Regions from separate parts of the Syntrophotalea carbinolica DSM 2380 genome, predicted to be linked through region 1. Evidence: riboswitches for the same ligand, from Rfam matches in the RefSeq annotation. Region 1 holds a riboswitch; each other region holds the start of a gene.
The links. Region 1 has a riboswitch for molybdenum cofactor ahead of glp (molybdopterin molybdotransferase MoeA). Riboswitches for the same ligand answer to the same signal wherever they lie in the genome.

Region 2: it holds a riboswitch for molybdenum cofactor, as region 1 does, so the genes downstream of both, PCAR_RS04080 (aldehyde ferredoxin oxidoreductase family protein) here and glp (molybdopterin molybdotransferase MoeA) in region 1, are expected to answer to the same signal.
Region 3: it holds a riboswitch for molybdenum cofactor, as region 1 does, so the genes downstream of both, PCAR_RS13710 (aldehyde ferredoxin oxidoreductase family protein) here and glp (molybdopterin molybdotransferase MoeA) in region 1, are expected to answer to the same signal.
Region 4: it holds a riboswitch for molybdenum cofactor, as region 1 does, so the genes downstream of both, PCAR_RS02970 (aldehyde ferredoxin oxidoreductase family protein) here and glp (molybdopterin molybdotransferase MoeA) in region 1, are expected to answer to the same signal.

What each region holds. Positions count from the first base shown of each region.
Region 1 covers NC_007498.2:317,617-322,275, reverse strand. Annotated here, with positions in the region: gene PCAR_RS01920 (iron-containing alcohol dehydrogenase) at 1-1,051, opposite strand, end outside; gene glp (molybdopterin molybdotransferase MoeA) at 1,386-2,603, opposite strand; molybdenum cofactor riboswitch at 2,939-3,065, opposite strand; gene mdh (iron-dependent methanol dehydrogenase) at 3,816-4,659, shown strand, end outside.
Region 2 covers NC_007498.2:802,909-807,567, forward strand. Annotated here, with positions in the region: gene PCAR_RS17665 (PAS domain S-box protein) at 1-1,460, shown strand, start outside; molybdenum cofactor riboswitch at 1,716-1,837, shown strand; gene PCAR_RS04080 (aldehyde ferredoxin oxidoreductase family protein) at 1,873-3,600, shown strand; gene PCAR_RS04085 (TetR/AcrR family transcriptional regulator) at 3,869-4,486, shown strand; gene PCAR_RS04090 (efflux transporter outer membrane subunit) at 4,483-4,659, shown strand, end outside.
Region 3 covers NC_007498.2:2,956,478-2,961,136, forward strand. Annotated here, with positions in the region: gene PCAR_RS13705 (sulfur carrier protein ThiS) at 1-161, opposite strand, end outside; gene PCAR_RS13710 (aldehyde ferredoxin oxidoreductase family protein) at 284-2,170, opposite strand; molybdenum cofactor riboswitch at 2,201-2,320, opposite strand; gene PCAR_RS13720 (radical SAM/SPASM family putative metalloenzyme maturase) at 2,593-4,008, opposite strand; gene PCAR_RS13725 (acyl-CoA thioesterase) at 4,254-4,659, shown strand, end outside.
Region 4 covers NC_007498.2:554,891-559,549, forward strand. Annotated here, with positions in the region: gene PCAR_RS02965 (MoaD/ThiS family protein) at 1-68, opposite strand, end outside; gene PCAR_RS02970 (aldehyde ferredoxin oxidoreductase family protein) at 177-1,910, opposite strand; molybdenum cofactor riboswitch at 1,946-2,065, opposite strand; gene PCAR_RS02975 (VWA domain-containing protein) at 2,300-3,322, opposite strand; gene PCAR_RS02980 (hypothetical protein) at 3,333-4,133, opposite strand; gene PCAR_RS02985 (vWA domain-containing protein) at 4,230-4,659, opposite strand, start outside.

The DNA of each region.
Region 1 (4,659 bases):
TGATATTTTCCTTCTTGAGCCCGACCGAAGCAAGGCGGTTATGCAGACCGATCTCTTTGGTAAGAGTGCTGACGGCTTCGATAGCTTTCTCGGCGAGGTCTTGCTTCGGACCTGCCTGACTGGCGGCTTCATCGATCTGCCGCGCGATTGCATTGAATTTATCCCGGCAAACGGGAAGATTGAACTGCATGATATGGGGTAACAAGGTGGCATTGGTTTCCCCATGATGGGTATCCAACAACCCGTCGATCTGGTGGGTCATGGCATGTCCCGCACCCAGGATGGCATTGGAAAAGGCGATCCCGGCGTTGAGACTGGCCATGGCCATATTGTTATTGGCCACGGCATCCTGTCGATCGAAAACCGATTGTTTAAGATTTGCAAAAATCAACCGGATGGCGTTCAGAGCATGAATGTCCGTCAGCGGCGTAGCCGCCAGCGAAACATACGACTCGATGGCATGGGACAGGGCGTCCATGCCCGTTGCGGCAGCAAGCCGGGCGGATTTGGTGTTGAGCAAATCCGGATCGATAATGGCGATATCCGGAATCAGTGACTTGGAGATAATCGACATCTTGAGACGTCGTTGATGATCGACGATGATGGCGAACTGGCTGACTTCGGATCCGGTACCGGCAGTACTGGGAACAATGACCATCGGCGGCAGTGGATGCCGGATTTTATTCACCCCCTCGTAATCCTGCAATTCGCCGCCGTTGGTCGCCAGGGTGGCGATGGCTTTGGCGGTATCGGCCGGACTGCCCCCTCCCACCGCAACCAGGGCATCGCATCCCGAACGCAGATAATGGGCAACGCCTTCGGTGACTTCCAAGTCCTTGGGGTTGGAGGTTATGGATGAAAAGATTTCATACTGCAACCCGGCATTGCGCAGATAATAAAGCGCTTTATCTACCCACCCGGCGTCGATAAGCCCCTGATCCGTGACGACGAAGACCTTGGAGGCACCGCTGCGTGCAGCACTTTCGCCGATCTGGCTGAGCGCGCCCTGCCCGAAAATAATTTCCGGTGTAACAAACTTGCGAATGCTCACGGAATCTCCCTTTGACAAAGGGCTCATCTCTTTTCCGCTCAACGGCAACATACCTTGGCTGTGCCGATTTCACTCCAACGCCAGTGCCGTTCCGTCGGTTGCAAACTGCCCGCATGGCAGCATTCACCGTTGTCAACCGACAGGGAAACATAACGTTTACAGTATAGTAATTCGGCAGTTAGAGTCAAAAGAAACTTTTCCGCGGCTTTCCCGGGGACGATTCCGCGCCCCGGAAACTATCTTGTTTTCATCCGAAAACGATCCTTTTCCCTTACAAAAACCGCACAGTGTGCACCACGGGTTTCCGCATGCACACTAGCTGGTGGCAACGGCATCACATCTCCGACATGCCAACCTGCGAACTCAGCAGATGAACTTTGACTTTTTCACCGACCTTGAATACATCCTTGTCTTCCGGCAGCAGGGCCAGAGCATCGGCGCGCACCATGGTCTTTAAGATGCCGGTATTCTGGTCACCGGAGCAACTGGCGAAATAGCATCCGTCCTGAAGACGGATATTGACTCTCTGAAAATTGAGAACCCCGAGGCGTTTTTTGGTCAGATCGCTCTCCAGAACCGCTTCGATTTCCTGCTTGATCACCTTGGTATGCCCCATCATTTTCAGCAACGCCGGCTTCACCAGCTCCTCGAAGGTAACCATGGTCGAGACGGGATTGCCGGGCAGCGAAAAGACGGGAGTTCCTTCCCTCATGGCAAAGGTCGTCGGCCGCCCCGGCTTGATATCGACTTTCCAGAAAACAGGTTTGACCCCAAGCTCCTCCAACACCGAACGAACAAAATCCCGGTCGCCGGTGGATACGCCGGCGGAGGTTATCAACGCATCGGCTTTGAGTCCTTCGCTGATTTTTTCTATATGGCTGGCCCGATTGTCAAGTGCAATGCCAAGGACGACCGGTTCGGCGCCGATTTCTTTCAGGGATGCGACCAGAGCCAGCGAGTTGCTGTTGATGATGCGATCTTCGCTGAGGGTCTCGCCCAGCTCTACAAGTTCGTCCCCCGTAGATAGAATAGCGACACGAGGTTTACGGTAAACCGGCACAAACACCTTGCCGTACGATGCCAACATGCCGATTTCCGCAGGTCGAAGCAGCGTCCCTCGCGGCACCACACATTCGCCCTGCTTCACGTCTTCGCCTTTGACACGAACATGGGCATGGGCTTTGACCGTCTTTTGAACATGTACAAGATGCCCCTCCTCGGCCGTTTCCTCGACAGGCACGATGGCATCGGCCCCTGCCGGCAGAGGAGCCCCGGTCATGATTTTGATGGCAGTACCCGGTTCGACCGTCTTGTCGGAACCGCCACCCGCGGGAATAAAATCGATAACTTCGAGGCGTGTCGGCTTTTGGCAATCCTGGCTGCGGACAGCATAACCGTCCATAGCGGAATTGGTCCAACGCGGCATATCCCAGGTCGCGGTTACATCTTCGGCCAGAATGCGGCCGACGGCATCGCTAATAAGAACGCGTTCCTGACCCAGTAGAGGAACATTTGCAAGTATCAGATTTCGGGCTTCCAAAAAGCTCGGCATGGCTGTATCGGCCTCCTTCAGACGTGGCTGGTTCCTCCAGGATATTCCATAACCCACAAAAAAAACTAAGCGGAAAATTCGAAAACGGCGAGCCCCGGGCTGACAACAGGTATCCAAGCCACCGGCACGGCACCGTTAAATATTTTTCAAGACAAGGACTTTTCCTTTTAGTCCTACCCCCGGATCGAACATTGCGCAATCGATAAAACAGCGTATTGCTCAATTTTTTTTGACCTGACCCTGCAAGTCAAAAAATCTCTGCTACAATAACACCCGACGCAAAAAGGTTCCCCCCTTTCATCGGAAAGAACCTTTTTGGATACATTACCTCAAACAGCCCAAGGCAATGGTCTCCTTTCCGAAAACAGGGAGGCTCCGCTGTTTCCGGCGAAACCCATCGGCCCGACGCCCCTGAGAGATAAAATCTCTTTTAGGGCATCAGGCTCGGAGGCGCATTCTTGATTGCACTTTGTTGTGGATTCAATATGTTACCTGCAAACGACGGAGCCGTAGCTACCACCGGGCCGCAACAAGCCCGGCAGGCGAAAACCATGCCCCCTCATTCGCGTAGGCCATCCAAGTTATAATAATGTCCGGAAATTTTCAACCACAAAGACCAACTCGAAACGGGCTGTATCAAACCAAGTATCGAATCGAAGCTGAAGCCGTTACGTATCGACACAACCAGGGCGTTACAAAAAGGAACACTCAGTACCTGATTTGACACACCGCATCACTTCTGGAACACATTTACGGGGCAATCATCCACCGACACCAACTCCGCCCCGACCCGTTGAAAGCAAAAACTCTAACCGTGTTTTGTTTTGATGGATTTCGGTTTTCGCCTAAGGGACCGGGACTTGGCCGGGAATCGAAGTCTCAACGGAAATAAAAAGCACGCTGTTCTGTTTTTGAAAGACAAACCGTAAACACTACTGGCATTCAAATTGCTAATGCCTATAACTCCCAGCCCGAATGCATAAACCATCGTTTTGGCATTTGGTAAACACTAAATTCAAAGATAGATTGGAACCCATATGTACCATGGGAAGGAGGTGACCCACCGAAACAACTTTGTACATTATTGATTCAGACAATCTTTTACAGTTTGTCGGTGTCAGGTAAGTAAGATTTTCAAGCGGATGTTTTTATTTGTGGTGAAAGCCATTTCGTTGCTTTCACAAAAAACTCATCTTATGAGGAGGATTCATCATGCCCGTTGTAAATCTCGCAGAAACTACTTTCGGCTTCTTCATCCCCAGCGTTACCCTGATGGGCCCCGGTTGTGCCAAAGAAGTTGGCCCCAAGGCCAAAGAACTTGGCGCAAAAAAAGCTCTTCTCGTCACCGATGCTGGTCTGATGAAGATGGGTGTTGCCGACACCATCGCCGGTTACGTTAAGGACGCAGGCGTTGATGTCGTCATCTATCCCGGTGCCGAGCCCAACCCCACCGACAAAAACGTCCACGACGGCGTTAAAGTTTTCCAGGACAACGGCTGCGACTTCATCGTCTCCCTGGGCGGCGGCTCCTCCCATGACTGCGCCAAAGGTATCGGCCTGGTTACCGCCGGTGGCGGCCACATCCGCGACTACGAGGGCGTGAACAAATCCACCGTTCCCATGACCCCCCTCGTCGCCATCAACACCACCGCGGGTACCGCTTCCGAAATGACCCGCTTTTGCATCATCACCAACACCGACACCCATGTCAAAATGGCTATCGTTGACTGGCGCGTCACCCCGTTGATCGCCGTTGACGACCCCGTTCTGATGCTGGGCAAGCCCCCCGCACTGACCGCAGCCACCGGCATGGATGCCCTGACTCACGCCGTGGAAGCCTATGTTTCCACCATCGCCACTCCGATCACCGACGCTTGCGCCGAAAAAGCCATCCGTCTGATCGCCGAGTGGTTGCGTCCGGCCGTTGCTCTGGGCGCCAACATCGCCGCTCGCGATGCCATGTGCTACGCGCAGTACCTGGCCGGCATGGCGTTCAACAACGCCTCTCTCGGCTACGTACACGCCATGGCTCACCAGCTGGGCGGTTTCTACAACC
Region 2 (4,659 bases), 490 kb from region 1:
TGCGGTTGGGGCGCCTGGGGATATCGTCGGGGGCACGGCAGGCCATCGGCGATGATGCGCAATTGTGTATCGACAGTCTGCGCGATGCCTTGGGGGTTGTGGCACGGCTGCTTCCATCGACATGTCAGGACCTCGAGGGGTTGCAGCAGCTCGTGGACAGTTTGGCCGTTGTCGGTGCCGTGGGTCGGCCTGAAGCTGCCGAACTGGGGATGAATAACGGTTTTGCCGACGCTGCGGACCGCTTTCAGGAACTGGAGCGTGAACAACTGCAGTGCATATTCTCCGCGACCACCAATCTGGTCATGGTGTCGGATTCCCGCGGCATGGTGACGCATCTCAACCCGGCCGCCGAGCAGTTTTTCAGCGAGTGTGCCTGGCGCAGTGTCCCGTTTTGGCAATTGCTGGCCCTGTCCGGCAGCGGACTGGATGAGGTCCTTGCCGCTTATACGCCCGATTCCCACCATGAAATCTATCTGTCCTGGGCCGGGCAATGGTTTAATCTTCGCTTGGTGCCCTTTGCCCCCCATGCCGATGTGCCGTCCGGATATATCCTGATTCTCAACGATATAACCTGGCTGGTGGATAGTCGCCAGCATCTTGAAAGATTGGTCGCCGAACGTACCCGAGCTCTGACGAACTCGGAAAAGATGCTGCGGCTCATATTTCAGTCGGTCGGTAACGGTATTTTGCTGCTAAGCGATGACTATCGTATTGTAAAGGCCAATCAGCGAGCCGGGCAGATTCATGGCTGCAGTGCGGATGAACTGATCGGCAAGGATTTGCGCGATCTGACCGATAATCATGGCCGCTGGACACTTACCTCCTGCGTCGCGGCTCTAGGTGGCGAAACCAGCATGAGCGCGGAAATCCAGGTGCGACGGACCGACGGCAGCATGCTGCCGACCAGTTTCATGGTGACCTCTGTCGCCATTGACGGCCGTCACTTCTGGTCCATCATTGTGCGGGATATTTCCCGGCAAAAGGCCCTGGAAGAACGCCTGCGTATGGAAAAACAGCAGGTGGAAGAGATGAATGTGACCTTGCGCAACGTTATGAAAAGCGTCGACGGTGACCGCAAGGAGTTCGAAAATACCCTCGCGCGCAGGATTCGTTCCCATCTGCTGCCGGCCATCGATCGCATTGAAGGCGAATCTTCCGAGAATATCCGCGCCAGCTATCTGGATCTCGTGCGGGAACAGCTTATCGGCCTGACCAGCGGTTCGGCGTCGGAAATCGATGCCAATCTGCTGAAATTGAGTAAGACGGAAATGCGCATCTGCCAGTTTATTCAGGCCGGGTGTTCCACCAAGGATATCTGCGAAGCCATGAACCTGGCTTTCGAAACCGTACAGACCCACCGCAAAAATATCCGCCGTAAATTGGGCTTGCGGGGCAAAAATGTCAATCTGCATTCCTACCTGATCGGGCGTCGTTCTCTCACCGTGGATCAAGACGCCTGACCATCCTGCACAATCCTCGCCCGTTCCTCAATGGTTTGCCATGTACAGGTTTGATAGCGAACATCTTCGCGATGATGTATACAGCATCGAACACTGTTTTAGGCAGTAAAATGTTCGATCGGGTATGCGATAATACCCTTAAATACCCCGAATCATGACCTGTCTGCCGAATTCGGCTTGTGCTATAACCCAATCAAGCGGTTCTTTCGCGCCCGCAACGGTTTTTAGCTGACCCGTGCAGCTATGGCCGCTTCAATGCGCGGCAGTCTCCGAGCCAGGTCCGCCTAAGGGGATGGTCTTCAGGGCGTCTGGCCAAAGGGTTTCGCTGGAAACGGCGATGCCTCCCGCGTTTGGAAAGGAGATAATCCCGGAGTTCCGTTCCATTAATTTCGCATTGGGAGGAAAACAAGCTATGCACATTGTACGTGTCAACATGTCTGATCTGACCGTCAAGACCGAAGAGGTACCCGCCGAATGGAAAACCCTCGGTGGCCGTGCCCTGACCACCACGATTGTGGCGGCCGAGGTAAACCCCACCTGTCACCCGCTCGGTCCCAATAATAAACTCATTTTTGCCCCCGGAATGCTGTCGGGCACCCCGGCCGCAAACTCCGGTCGCATGTCCTGCGGCGGTAAAAGCCCTCTGACCTACGGCATCAAAGAGTCCAATGCCGGTGGGACGACCGCCCAGCAGTTCGCCAAGCTCGGCATTCAGGCCATGATCATCGAAGGGATTCCCGCCGAGGATAAGTGGTACCGTTTGCATGTGGACAAGGACGGCGTGACCATCAATGAAGAGTCGGAAGTCGTCGGCATGCAGAACTTTGCCGTCATCGGCGAGATGGAAAAACGTTTCGGCCCCAAAGTCGGCGTCATGACCATCGGCATCCCCGGCGAAAAACGCATGGCCATGGCCAACATTTCCGTCAAGGACCCGGATCACAAGATCCGTTCCCACGGCCGCGGCGGCATGGGCGCGGTCATGGGCTCCAAAAAGATCAAATGCATCACGGTTGACGGCACCGGCGCCGGCAAAGTGGCGATAGCCGACCCCGACAAGTTCAAGAAGGCCGCCCGGGTGTTTGCCAAAGCGCTGTTGGATCACCCCGTTTCGGGGCAGGGCCTGCCCACCTACGGTACCAACATCCTGGTCAATATCCTGCACGAAGCCGGTGGTCTGCCGACCAAGAACTTCCGTTATGGTCAGTGGGAACACCACGACAAGATCTCCGGTGAAACCATGCACGACACCATCGTGGAGCGCAACGGCCATCCCAAGCACGGTTGCCATGCCGGCTGCCTGATTCAGTGCTCCCAGGTCTACAACGACAAAGATGGCAACTATCTGACCTCCGGCTTCGAATATGAAACCATCTGGGGACTGGGTGCCGACTGTCTCATCGAAGACCTGGACGATATCGCGACCTGCGACAATATCATGGATGATATCGGCGTCGATTCCATCGAAGGCGTGGTCTGCATGGGCGTGGTGATGGAAGCCGGCATCATTCCCTGGGGCGACGGCAAGGGCGCCATCCGACTGCTGCGCGAAGAAGTCGGTAAAGGCACCGCTCTGGGCCATATCATCGGCAACGGTACGGGATCGGTCGGCAATGCTTACGGCCTGACCCGGGTGCCGGTGGTCAAAAACCAGGGTATCCCCGCTTATGACCCCCGCTCGGTTAAAGGGATCGGCATTACCTATGCGACCTCGACGATGGGCGCGGACCATACCTCCGGTTATTCAATCGCTACCAATATCCTCAAGTGCGGCGGGTTCGTCGATCCTTTGAGCAAAGAAGGTCAGGTCGAATTGTCGCGTAACCTGCAGATCGGCACGGCTTATATCGACAGCACCGGCATGTGCGTATTCGTAGCGTTCCCCATGCTCGACATTCCCGAATGTGCCGAGGCTCTCAACGATATGGTCTCTGCCCGTTACGGTATCGAGCTTGACAACGATGGCGTGGCTGAACTCGGTAAGAAGATTCTCAAACTTGAGCATGAGTTCAACCTGGCCGCCGGCATGAGCAATGCGGATGACCGGTTGCCTGAATTCTTCTCTCTTGAGGAGGTTCCGCCGCATAATGCCATCTGGGATTTCAGCGACGAGGAAATCGACGAATTCTGGAATTTTTAATTAGGCGAAAGGGGGCTCTTTCGCCGGGCCGGGGCAAGGGCACCCTTCCGGGTGGGTGTTCTTGCCCTGACTGCTTTAATGCCTCCTGTTCATGGTTGAGATTTATTGCCGTTCGGACCTTTCGGTCCGAGCGGCTTTTTTTTTTCGGTGTGCGATGTCTCTGCATCGTAAAAGTATCCTTGTGCAAAAAAGACTTGACCCTCATTTAAACGTTTGTTTAATTTGATCTGAGTGATGAGGAGATCGTATTAACGCGGAGTGTTGCCCTATGGATCATGCCGATACTAAAAAGAAAATTCTGGACTGCGCCGAAGCGCTTTTTGCGCCACACGGTTTTCGCGGCACCTCGTTGCGCCGCATAACCTCTGCTGCCGGGGTGAATCTGGCAGCGGTGCATTACCATTTCGGATCCAAAGATGGTCTCATCGAGGCGGTGTTCAAACGTCGCATGGAGCCCCTGAATGCCGAACGCATAAAGGCTCTGCACGAATTGCGCAACCGTGCCGGTTACGGTGTGGAACAGGTGGTGCGCGCTTTCGTGGAGCCGACCGTGCGGTTTTCAGAACAGGATCAGGGCAGTCGCAATTTCGTGGCTCTGATTGGCAGGGCCCTGATCGAGCCGGATGAGGGCCTGAGGCAGATGTTTTACCGTCTGGTAGCTCCGTTGTTTCGGTTGTTGCTCGATATGCTGTGCGAAGCGCTGCCGCGTTTGGAGCGTGATCAGCTGTTCTGGCGATTGAATTTTGCTCTCGGATCCCTGGCGCGCTATCTGTGTCTGGCCGGACAGTTACCCGCGGTGGCCGAGGCCATGGAACTTGAAAACCCTGCATTGCCGCCGAGTGATTGGCTGGTCGATTTTATCGTTCACGGGATCGAGGCGCCATGAGAAGTTTTTGGGGTATTGCCTTTCTGTTGGTGTTGGTCGGGTGTTCCGTACATCGTCCCGTTCCTGTGGAACTTCCGGTGCCGGTTCCGGATCGTTATCTCGAATCAACGGCCGCACCTGGCGAACCGGTTGCGCAACCCTGGTGGCATATTTTCGAGGATCCCGCCCTTGAT
Region 3 (4,659 bases), 1.0 Mb from region 1:
CTCCGAATATGGAGTTCACAAAACTGCTGTTTCTGGATGACCTTACCGTTCACCCGAACCATGACAGTCGCAGGGCTGATATCGTGTAAACGCAGCAATTCGAGGAGTGCGATAGTCTTTCCATCAGGAATCCTGTCGGTTTTCAAAACCACCATCGACATTGATGCCTCCCTTCGACACTTTGAAATCCCGCCCTCTGCCGGAGGCCGGTTTGTCCATCCCTTATCAGGGCAGAACAAACCGGCCCTTTACTTCTCAGCCAGGATTCTCCCGGCAGTTAAATCTACCGCTGGTTTTCCGTGGTGCGCTCTCCCTTGCGGTATTCATATTTATCCAGGCTAAGCCGTTTGAGGGTTTCCGGTGTAGGTATGCCCCACTCGTCCCAGCCGCGGGCGCGATAGTAATCGCGCAACATATAGCCCAGATCGGGCACGTAATCCCCGGAGCCGCCCTGACGGGGGCTGGCAAGTATACGAGGCGGCAGGGTATCGTCCTTACGGCTGACGCCTTCACGGGTATTGAACAGACGCTTGAGGTTGAAGATCCGCTCACCGCATTCCAGCCACTGTTCGTTGGTGAAGTCCCAGCCGACGATATGATTGAGGAATTGGGTCATGGGGCCAACGGTCATACCGCCGAAGATGGAGAATTTGCAGAGCTTCAGCGAATCCATCATGCTCATGAAATGCTGCTGATCGGCAACGAACTTGCCTTTGCCTTCGTTGGTGTAAGGAGGCAAAGGCGCATCGTAGCCCAGATCCGCGATATTGAAGCAGCCTTCGCCCTCGAAGTCCTGGTTGTAGGCCTGCATATGACAGGCACCGCGGTTGGAGGTGGCGTAGGCAACGCCGAGGCCGCCGCGACCGCGCGGATCATGGGCGGGGAACATCATCCCCTTGGTATGAATGGCAAACTCTTCGCTGGCAGGGCCGACGCGTTTAACGGCTTCAAAAATGCCCTGGGAACAAGGGTCACCGATACCTTTGCGCAAACAGACCTTCTCGAGCATCTCGCACATGGCCAGGCCGTTACCCCAGGTCATCTCCAGACCGTCGGTATCGCCCTCGTCGATCATGCCATGTTCCCAGGCCTCCATAAGGAAAGAGATAATCCCGGCGGCTTCGATGGTATCGACACCGTAATCGTTACAAATTTCATTACCCTTACAGATGGCTTCCACATCGTCAACCAGACAGTTGGAGCCGAGCAGGCCGAGGGTTTCGTACTCGGGACCGCCCCCCTCTTTCATCTTGAAAGCACCCGCGGGAATCTCTACGGTACGACCGCAACCGATCAGGCAACCGCCGCAGTGGTAGCGCTTCTTGAGAACTGTCTTGGCCAGCTCCTGGCCTGAAACTTTGGCAGCCTTGTCCCAGGTTCCCCATAGCCAGTTCTTGATCGGCAGGTCACCGCAGTCGTTGAAAATTTCAACGGCGCAGGAGGTGCCGTAAGTGCCGAGCGGTCCGTCGTAGACTTCTTTGGTTTTGGCGCGAATTTCCTTGACCAGCTCTTCATAGGGCTCGGGTCTGGCGATAGCGACCTTTTTTGACCCTTTACAGGCGATGGCCTTAAGGTTCTTGGAACCCATGACGGCGCCGCCGCCGCCACGACCGGCAGCGCGACCTTCCCGGCCATCGGTCATAATAGCGGCAAACTTGACCAATTTTTCTCCGGCTTGGCCGATGGAAATAGCCTGGGAACCTCTGCCCAGTTCTTCCTTGAGAATCTTATCGGTATCAAAAGTGCCCTTGCCCCACAGCTTATCGGCCTTTTTGATCTGAATATCGTCGTCCACGATGGTGACATATACAGGCTGCTTTGCCTTGCCCTTGACCATCAAGCCGTCGAGGCCGCAGGACTTGAGGGTCGCGCCCCACTTGCCGCCGCAGTCGGATTCGAGATAAATCCCGGTCAGAGGACCTTTAGTGATCAGCTCCCAACGACCCGACTGAGCCACCTTGGTACCGACATAAGGACCGGTCATGCAGATCAGGACGTTTTCCGGCCCCAACGGGTCGATACCGGGCGCGGTGTTTTCATACAGCAACTTAGCACCCAGACCGCTGCCGCCAATATATTTTTTCAGGTCATCTTCACTGGGCTCGATGTATTCCACTGTTTCGTTGGTCAAATCAATGACCGCGATCTTTTGCCAATAACCACCTAACATGTGCTGTTCTCCCTTCCTCAGACGAGGTTGCTCAAAATGCAAATATCTCCTTTCCGAAAGGGAGGCTCCGCCGTTTCCAGCGAAACCCTGCCGGCCCGTCAGCCATGAGGTCCATCCTTTTAGGCTTAAGACTCGGAGACGTGTTCTGTACCCTCCGCAGAGGAGAGTCCATTTGTACGTTCAGGGGCATAACAGGGATCCAGGGGAATACATTTGGATTAATATAATAGATGCTACATTTTTTCAAGTGAAATTTTATATTATTTGGCTATTTATTTTTTATTTAAAAAACTCGCCCACGAACAGCGATCAGATTTCTGCCTTGCCGAGCAGCAAAATGCTCAAAATGACAAACAGATCGACTTGTCACCGGATAGCGAACGAGACTATCTCGAAGCGACTGACTTGAGACAACACTGCTGCTACTGCAGACACTGCAACAATCCCATGGCCCACTGACAGGCGCCACACGGTTCATTGCCGGAATAGCAATTTTCCTGAAAGTCTTCCTCCTGCACCAGATTGCAGGGTGCTCCCCAGCAGTTGCTGCAGTAGGGATAGTCAAACTCTAAAACATTACGGCGAAAAACCTGAAACTCGGTATCGTTCCAGATCTCCAATAGCGGCCGTTCGTTGAGATTACCGAACTCCTTAACCTTGACCAGCCGGTCCCAGTCGCCGACATAGCATCGATACTGGTGCCAAAGGTAATAACAGGGATGCACCCCACCGTACCAGGAGATGAAAGCCGAGCCACCAGTGACGAAATCACACCTGCGATCCGCCAAGGGGGTGATAGCCGGCAGTTTGAGTTCGATACCCATTTCATCGGCCACCCTCTGCGCCTCTGCGTAAACTTCTTCCACTTCGTCTTGCAGTGTCATATCCCGGGTGAGTATTTGCCTGACGTCCACGAAAGTCTCCCGCCGACGCGCCTCGAGCCGCATCTTGTCGATCAGCTGATTGACCTGGTCAATGCGTGGATCGCCCTCCAGGCCTCCCGATCCTTGCCGTCTCCAAGGAATTTTGGAGGTATTATGGAATCTATAAGACGCCACTTCCAGCCCCCCCTGTGTTTTCCGCTTCCAAGGGGTTTGATCGTAAAGATGGATATCCAGGCCCAACTCCGCCAAGCGCTGCTTCCACTCGTTAAAAATAGCCACTGCTGCCTCGCTGGAGCTGTGGTAGGTGGCCTGTTGCACCGAAGCCGGGGTGTAGGGCAAGGTCTGTGAAACGATGCAGAAATCGGCGCCGCGCTGCGCCACCCAGCGCACCACATCAGGCAGCTGGCGAAAGTTTTCACGCATGGTGACGAACTCGGCCCCAACCTTCAGCCGGCTGCCCGGTTGGGTTCGGCGGGCTTCGGACAATACCGCAAAGGCTCGCGCCATATCGCTGAGATTCTCGCCTTCCCGAACCTTGCTGAAAGTTTCCGGCTTCACTCCGTCCACCGACAGGCAGATGCGGTCGAGCCCTGCGGCCACCAGCTTGCGGGCAATGGACTTGTCGAGCAGCAGGCCGTTGGACTGAAATCCGATCCAGGCGTCATCAGGCATTGCCTGGCGGGCTCTAGCAACCCAATCAAGCAGATGCGGGTGCATAAGCGGTTCGCCGATGCCGTTGAGGACCAGGGATTCGAGCCGAGGGAAAGCGGGTTCGAGGGCGTCGAATAACTCCGGGCGGAGGTCTCCGTCGGTCACCTGGCTGTCCTGCGACTGCTTGACACACATGGGGCAGCGCAGATTGCAGTGGGTAGTGGTCTCGACGAACAACTTGCTCGGATAATCCCGCAAAGCCGGCTCAGTCTCTGTTCCTTCTGTGCTCACGGCGTTAAACATATGCGTATTTCCCATTTGGAAAATTGCCAAAGACACATAAAAAGAAGAATCGTCCTGAATAAATATGTATACCAGGCCGAAACATTTTACAAGTTATTTTTAAAATATTTGGCTATTTTTACAACCGGCCGTTTTCACTGAATTCAGTTATCAAGGATCTTGGCGAGGGCATTATCTCGCAGGGAACGATTTATTGCCGGATACGATATACTGCTTTTATACTTCCACCATAACAGGAGGTTTTCATGCCCAATCAGGTCAAAACGGTTTCGCAAACGAGGGTCGTACTGGCACAGGTCGCCATGCCCGGAGACGCGAATCCGGCCGGCAACGTCCACGGTGGCACGATCATGAAACTCATCGACAATGCCGCCGGCGTCGTCGCCATGCGCCATACCCGCCGCAACGTCGTGACCGCCTCCATCGACAGGCTTGACTTTCATTACCCTGTCTTCGTCGGCAACCTGATTATCCTAAAAGCCTGCCTCAACCGAGTCGGCAAGACCTCCATGGAGGTCGGCGTCAGAGTTGAGGCCGAAAATGTCATGACGGGAGAGATTCGGCACACGGCATCTGCCTACCTGACCTTCGTTGCCCTGGATGCCGATGGATATCCTACAAATGTACCTGAATTGATCAGCGAAACACTGG
Region 4 (4,659 bases), 240 kb from region 1:
ACGTCCTGTTCGGCCACTTTGAAACGGTTGTCGCGAAAACCTGCAAAGAGTTTAACAGTAATTTTCATGGGGTACCTGTTTGTCGGTAAAGAAAATGCGGTTTTAGTTTATTGCGGTCGAAAAAAGAATGGGCACCCCATTGGGGTGCCCACTGGTATTGCATATCAGCGCGACTCTTAGAAGTTCCAGAGTTCGTCGATTTCTTCGGGAGTGAAGTCCCAAACCGCATTGTGAGGCGGAATCGGCTCAAGCTCGAAGAACTCGGGCAGACGGTCGTCTTCGTTGGTGAAGCCGGCCTTGGTGTTCCACTCTTTTTCCATTTTCAGAATCCTGGTACCCAGAGCGACGAAGTCGTCAACGCTCATTTCCACACCGAAGCGGGCGGCGAGCATGTCCACCAGGGCGGGCAGTACTTCAGGGATATCCAGGGCCGGGAAGGCTACGAAGATACACATACCGGTGCTGTCGACAGCGGTGGTAGCGATCTGCAGGTTGCGGGAAAGCTCAACCTGGCCTTCCTTGCTCAGAGGATCGACGAAGCCGCCGACCTTGAGGATGTTGGTGGCGATGGTGTAACCGGCAGTGTGGTCGGCACCCTGGGTCGTGGTAGCGTAGGTGATACCGATACCCTTAACCGAACGGGGGTCGTAAGCCGGGATACCCTGGTTCTTGACAACCGGTACGCGGGTCAGGCCGAAAGCCTTGCCGACGGAGCCGGTGCCGTTGCCGAGGATGCGGCCGAGAGGGGTACACTTGCCGATTTCCTCGTTCATGATGCGCAGGGCTTCTTTACCGTCACCCCAGGGCAGAACGCCGGCTTCCATGGCAACGGCGAGCAGTACGGCGCCTTCGATGGAGTCGATGCCGATGTTGTCCATGGCGTTGTCAATGCGGGCGCAATCGTCCAGGTCTTCAATCAGGCAGTTGATGCCGAGGCCCCATACGGTCTCGTATTCGAAGCCGGAGGTGATGTACTCACCTTTGTCATCGGTATAAACCTGGGAACACTGGATGATACAACCGGCATGGCAGCCATGCTTGGTGTGACCGTTGGGACGGCCGGCGATGGTGTCGTGCATGGTTTCGCCGGACACTTTGTCGTGGTGCTCGCAGGTGCCGTACTTGAAGTTTTTGGTCGGCAGGCCGCCGGCTTCGTTCAGGATGTTGATCAGAACGTTGGTGCCGTAGGTCGGCAGACCTTCGCCGGTAACGGGGTGGTCGAGCATGCCCTTGGCGAAAACTTTGGCAGCGGCACGGAATTTCTCGGGATCGGCGATGGCTACTTTGCCGGCCCCGGTAGCATCAACGGTGATGGCCTTGATCTTTTTGGAGCCCATTACGGCGCCGAGGCCGCCACGACCATGGGAACGGATCTTCTGGTCGGGGTCTTTAACCGAGATGTTGGCGGAAGCCAGGCGGTTTTCGCCGGGGATGCCGATGGTCATGACGCCGATCTTCTTGTCGAACTTCTCGTTCATGGCTTCGATGACGTCGAAGTTCTGCTTGCCAACCAGTTCGGACGCGTCCTCGAAGGTTACGCCGTCCATGGTGACATGCAGGCGGTACCATTTGTCTTCTTTGGGCAGGCCTTCGATGATCATGGCCTTGATGCCCATTTTGGCGAATTGCTGAGCGGTGGTGCCACCGGAGTTGGACTCCTTGATGGTACCGGTCAGGGGGCTCTTGGCGCCGGCGGACATACGGCCGGAGTTAGCGGCCGGGGTGCCGGACAGCTGGCCGGGGGCGAAAACCAGCTTGTTGTTGGGGCCGAGGGCATGACAGCTGGGGGGTACTTCCGCCGCAACGATGGTAGAGGTCAGGGCGCGACCACCCAAGGTTGCGAATTCGGCGGGGACTTCCTCAACTTTGCAGGTGAGGTCCGTCATGTTAACGCGAAAGATTTTATCCATTCTCTTGCTTCCTCCCAATCTTTTACTATCTGGAATGGTTCCGGGTAAAATCTCCTTTCCAAAAAGGGAGGCGCCACTGTTTCCAGCGGAACCCGTCGGCCTGTCGCCATAAGGACCTTCCCAGTAGGCAGCGAGGCTCGGAGATTGGTAGTATTGCGTCAATTCTCGATGCGATATTTCAAAGATCATCTTCAGCTTCTTGATTTATAACACAAAATAGAACGAAAGTTCAATATGGTATGGCGTATACCTTTTCAGTTTGGGTTTCGGCTTTCAGGGTAGGCGTAATATACTGAAATGGTTCGGAAAATCCATTTCTCAAATGAGTAAACAACGGGGTTTTATATTCCTTTGAAGAGTTTTTTTTCGATTTTTTTTGTTGGGAAATTTTATAAAAGTAAAAAAGGGATATAAAAAATCAGGCTAAGCAGAAGAAATATCGGAGCGAGATCCAGGGAGGTCGGGCGCGCGGGGAGATCGACGGGGGAGGCTGTTGTGGAGGTGATGTTTTTCAGGAGTCTTGTTGCGATGTGCTCCGGCTGCCGGTCGCCCAGATTCAGATAGCTGCCTCCGGTCGCTACGGCGATTTCCTGAAGGGTTTGCGGGTCGTGACGGGTCTTTAAGGGGATATCGTGAGCATCCAGGTAAAAACCGTCTATTTCGGTGGAGCCTTTTCGCCGGATGGGGATGAAAACCTCACGGGGGCTTCCCACCCCGACAGTATAAACAGGTGTTTGGTGCCCGGAACCTTGCGAGAGGCCCTGCATGATTTCCGAACGGGTATTTTCGGTGTCCTCGCCATCGGTGATGAGGATGACCGCCTTTGCCGGTAAGCCCGGCTGGCTGTCGACCATCATCAAGCCGCTGTCGATCGCAGCCAGCAGATTGCTACCGGACTCCGTCAGGTCTCCAAGCGCGGTATGGGTCGCCATGTAGCGCACGAAACCGAGGTCGCGGGTCGGCGATACGACTTCAATGCCGTTGCGGGCGAAAAAGAACAGCCCGACTTTTTCTCCATCCAGTCGTTTCAAAAGAGCCAGTACGCATTGCCGAGCGGCGTTCAGCCGGTTGGAAAGCGGGCTGGTCGTATTCACCGATGGTTGTTTCAGAACCACGTCTTCGGCCAGCATCGATTTACTGACGTCGATACCGACGGCCAGGACCAGATTTTCACTGATGGAACCGGCGCGCATGACGGTGATCTCCGGGCCGGCCAGCGCGGTAATCAGGCTGGCCAGGCCGAGCAGCGGCAGCAGGCAACGAGCCGCGCGACGCCAGCGGGGGTTGCCGTTGACGGTGGCTCTGAACCGATGACGCAGGCGGTTGAGATAGTGTTCTGTGGACAGAATCCGCCAGGCCATGGGAATGAGTAAGAAAATCAGCCAGAATAACTCGGGAGACGTGAATCGCATGACCTACCGCCTATTTCTCGACGCGGGTTTCCAGGGGCACGCCTGGCGCGAAACCAGCGACATCGGGAATGAACGCTTCCAGTTGTTCCTGGACCTCGGACATGTTTTCCTGGCGGATTTCGCTCAGGCCTATTTTCCGGTATTCGCCGAGACCTACGATGAGTTCCATATTCCAGCGCGGTAGTGAGCGATCCAGTGTTGAGCTGCTGGTCCGGTCGACGAGGTCGATGGAGCTTTTATAATCATCAATGGCGTCGGATAGGAATTTGGCGGCTTTGCGGCCGTCCTGTTCGAAATTAAGTACACTGTATGCCAGCATGACCGATACATTGCCTTTGAGGTTGAGTAGTTTCCAGTCCTGCGGGCCAGGTTGCATGCCCATGCTATCGAGATTTGCCGCGCATCGGTCGCGCAGGGAGAGCAGCTGCGAGTGGAAGGTTTGCAGTTGTTGCCGTTGTTCCGCTGCCAGATATCGATTGCCGAGCATGGCATTGATCTGTTTGAAGTGCCGGACGGCCAGTTGCCATTGCTGCCATAGACGAGCGTATTCGGCTTCCGGCATGGCCACCCCGAGGGTTTTACCCTGGAGGATGACTTGCTTGAGTTCGTCCAGGCTGGCTTGGTGGTCTTCATCCGGGGGCATGCTCGCCAGATGCGCGTTGAGTTGCTGCAGCGCCTCAAGGTGGGCGGTTTTTTCCCGGAAGCCGACAATGCCGGCCATCAGCAGCGCAACCCCTGCGACCAGCACGAGTAGCAGGCCGGCAAGGGTGGCGCGCTTATGATGTCGAAGGATATCGTTGATGTTGGACATGGTTTATTCCTCGCAATTGTCTTGAATCGTTAAATCATGATAGCCATCTGCGGCGGGCCACGGGGTACCGGGCAGAATTCTGCAACAACGGTTGCATTACAGCTTTCGCAGCGCTGGCAGGCTGCGCAACAGCAGATGCAAAACCATGAGGCCGAACCCCAGCAGCGCCAGCGATGGGCGCATCCAGCGGGGTTGAAGGGTGACACGGGTCAGGTTCCGGTTGCTTTCCAGGATGTCGATTTCCCGGTAGACCGCTTCGATCTGCTGGCGATCCAAACCCCGGGACGTAACAAAGATACGCCCCACCGACGGTTCGCCGGCTGTTGGTTCCATGGCTTTTTGCACCGCTGCGTCGACCTCGCCGCCGACCGAAATAATATAAAACCGGACCCCCACAGCTTTCATCAGGGTGATGATGTTGACCAGGTTAGGCAAACCGCCGCGCCGTACATGGGCGCGCAGGGTCGGCTCGATACGGCCGTCGGTGAACAGGATGACGGCCATCCCCGTACCCAGCCCGGCGTTG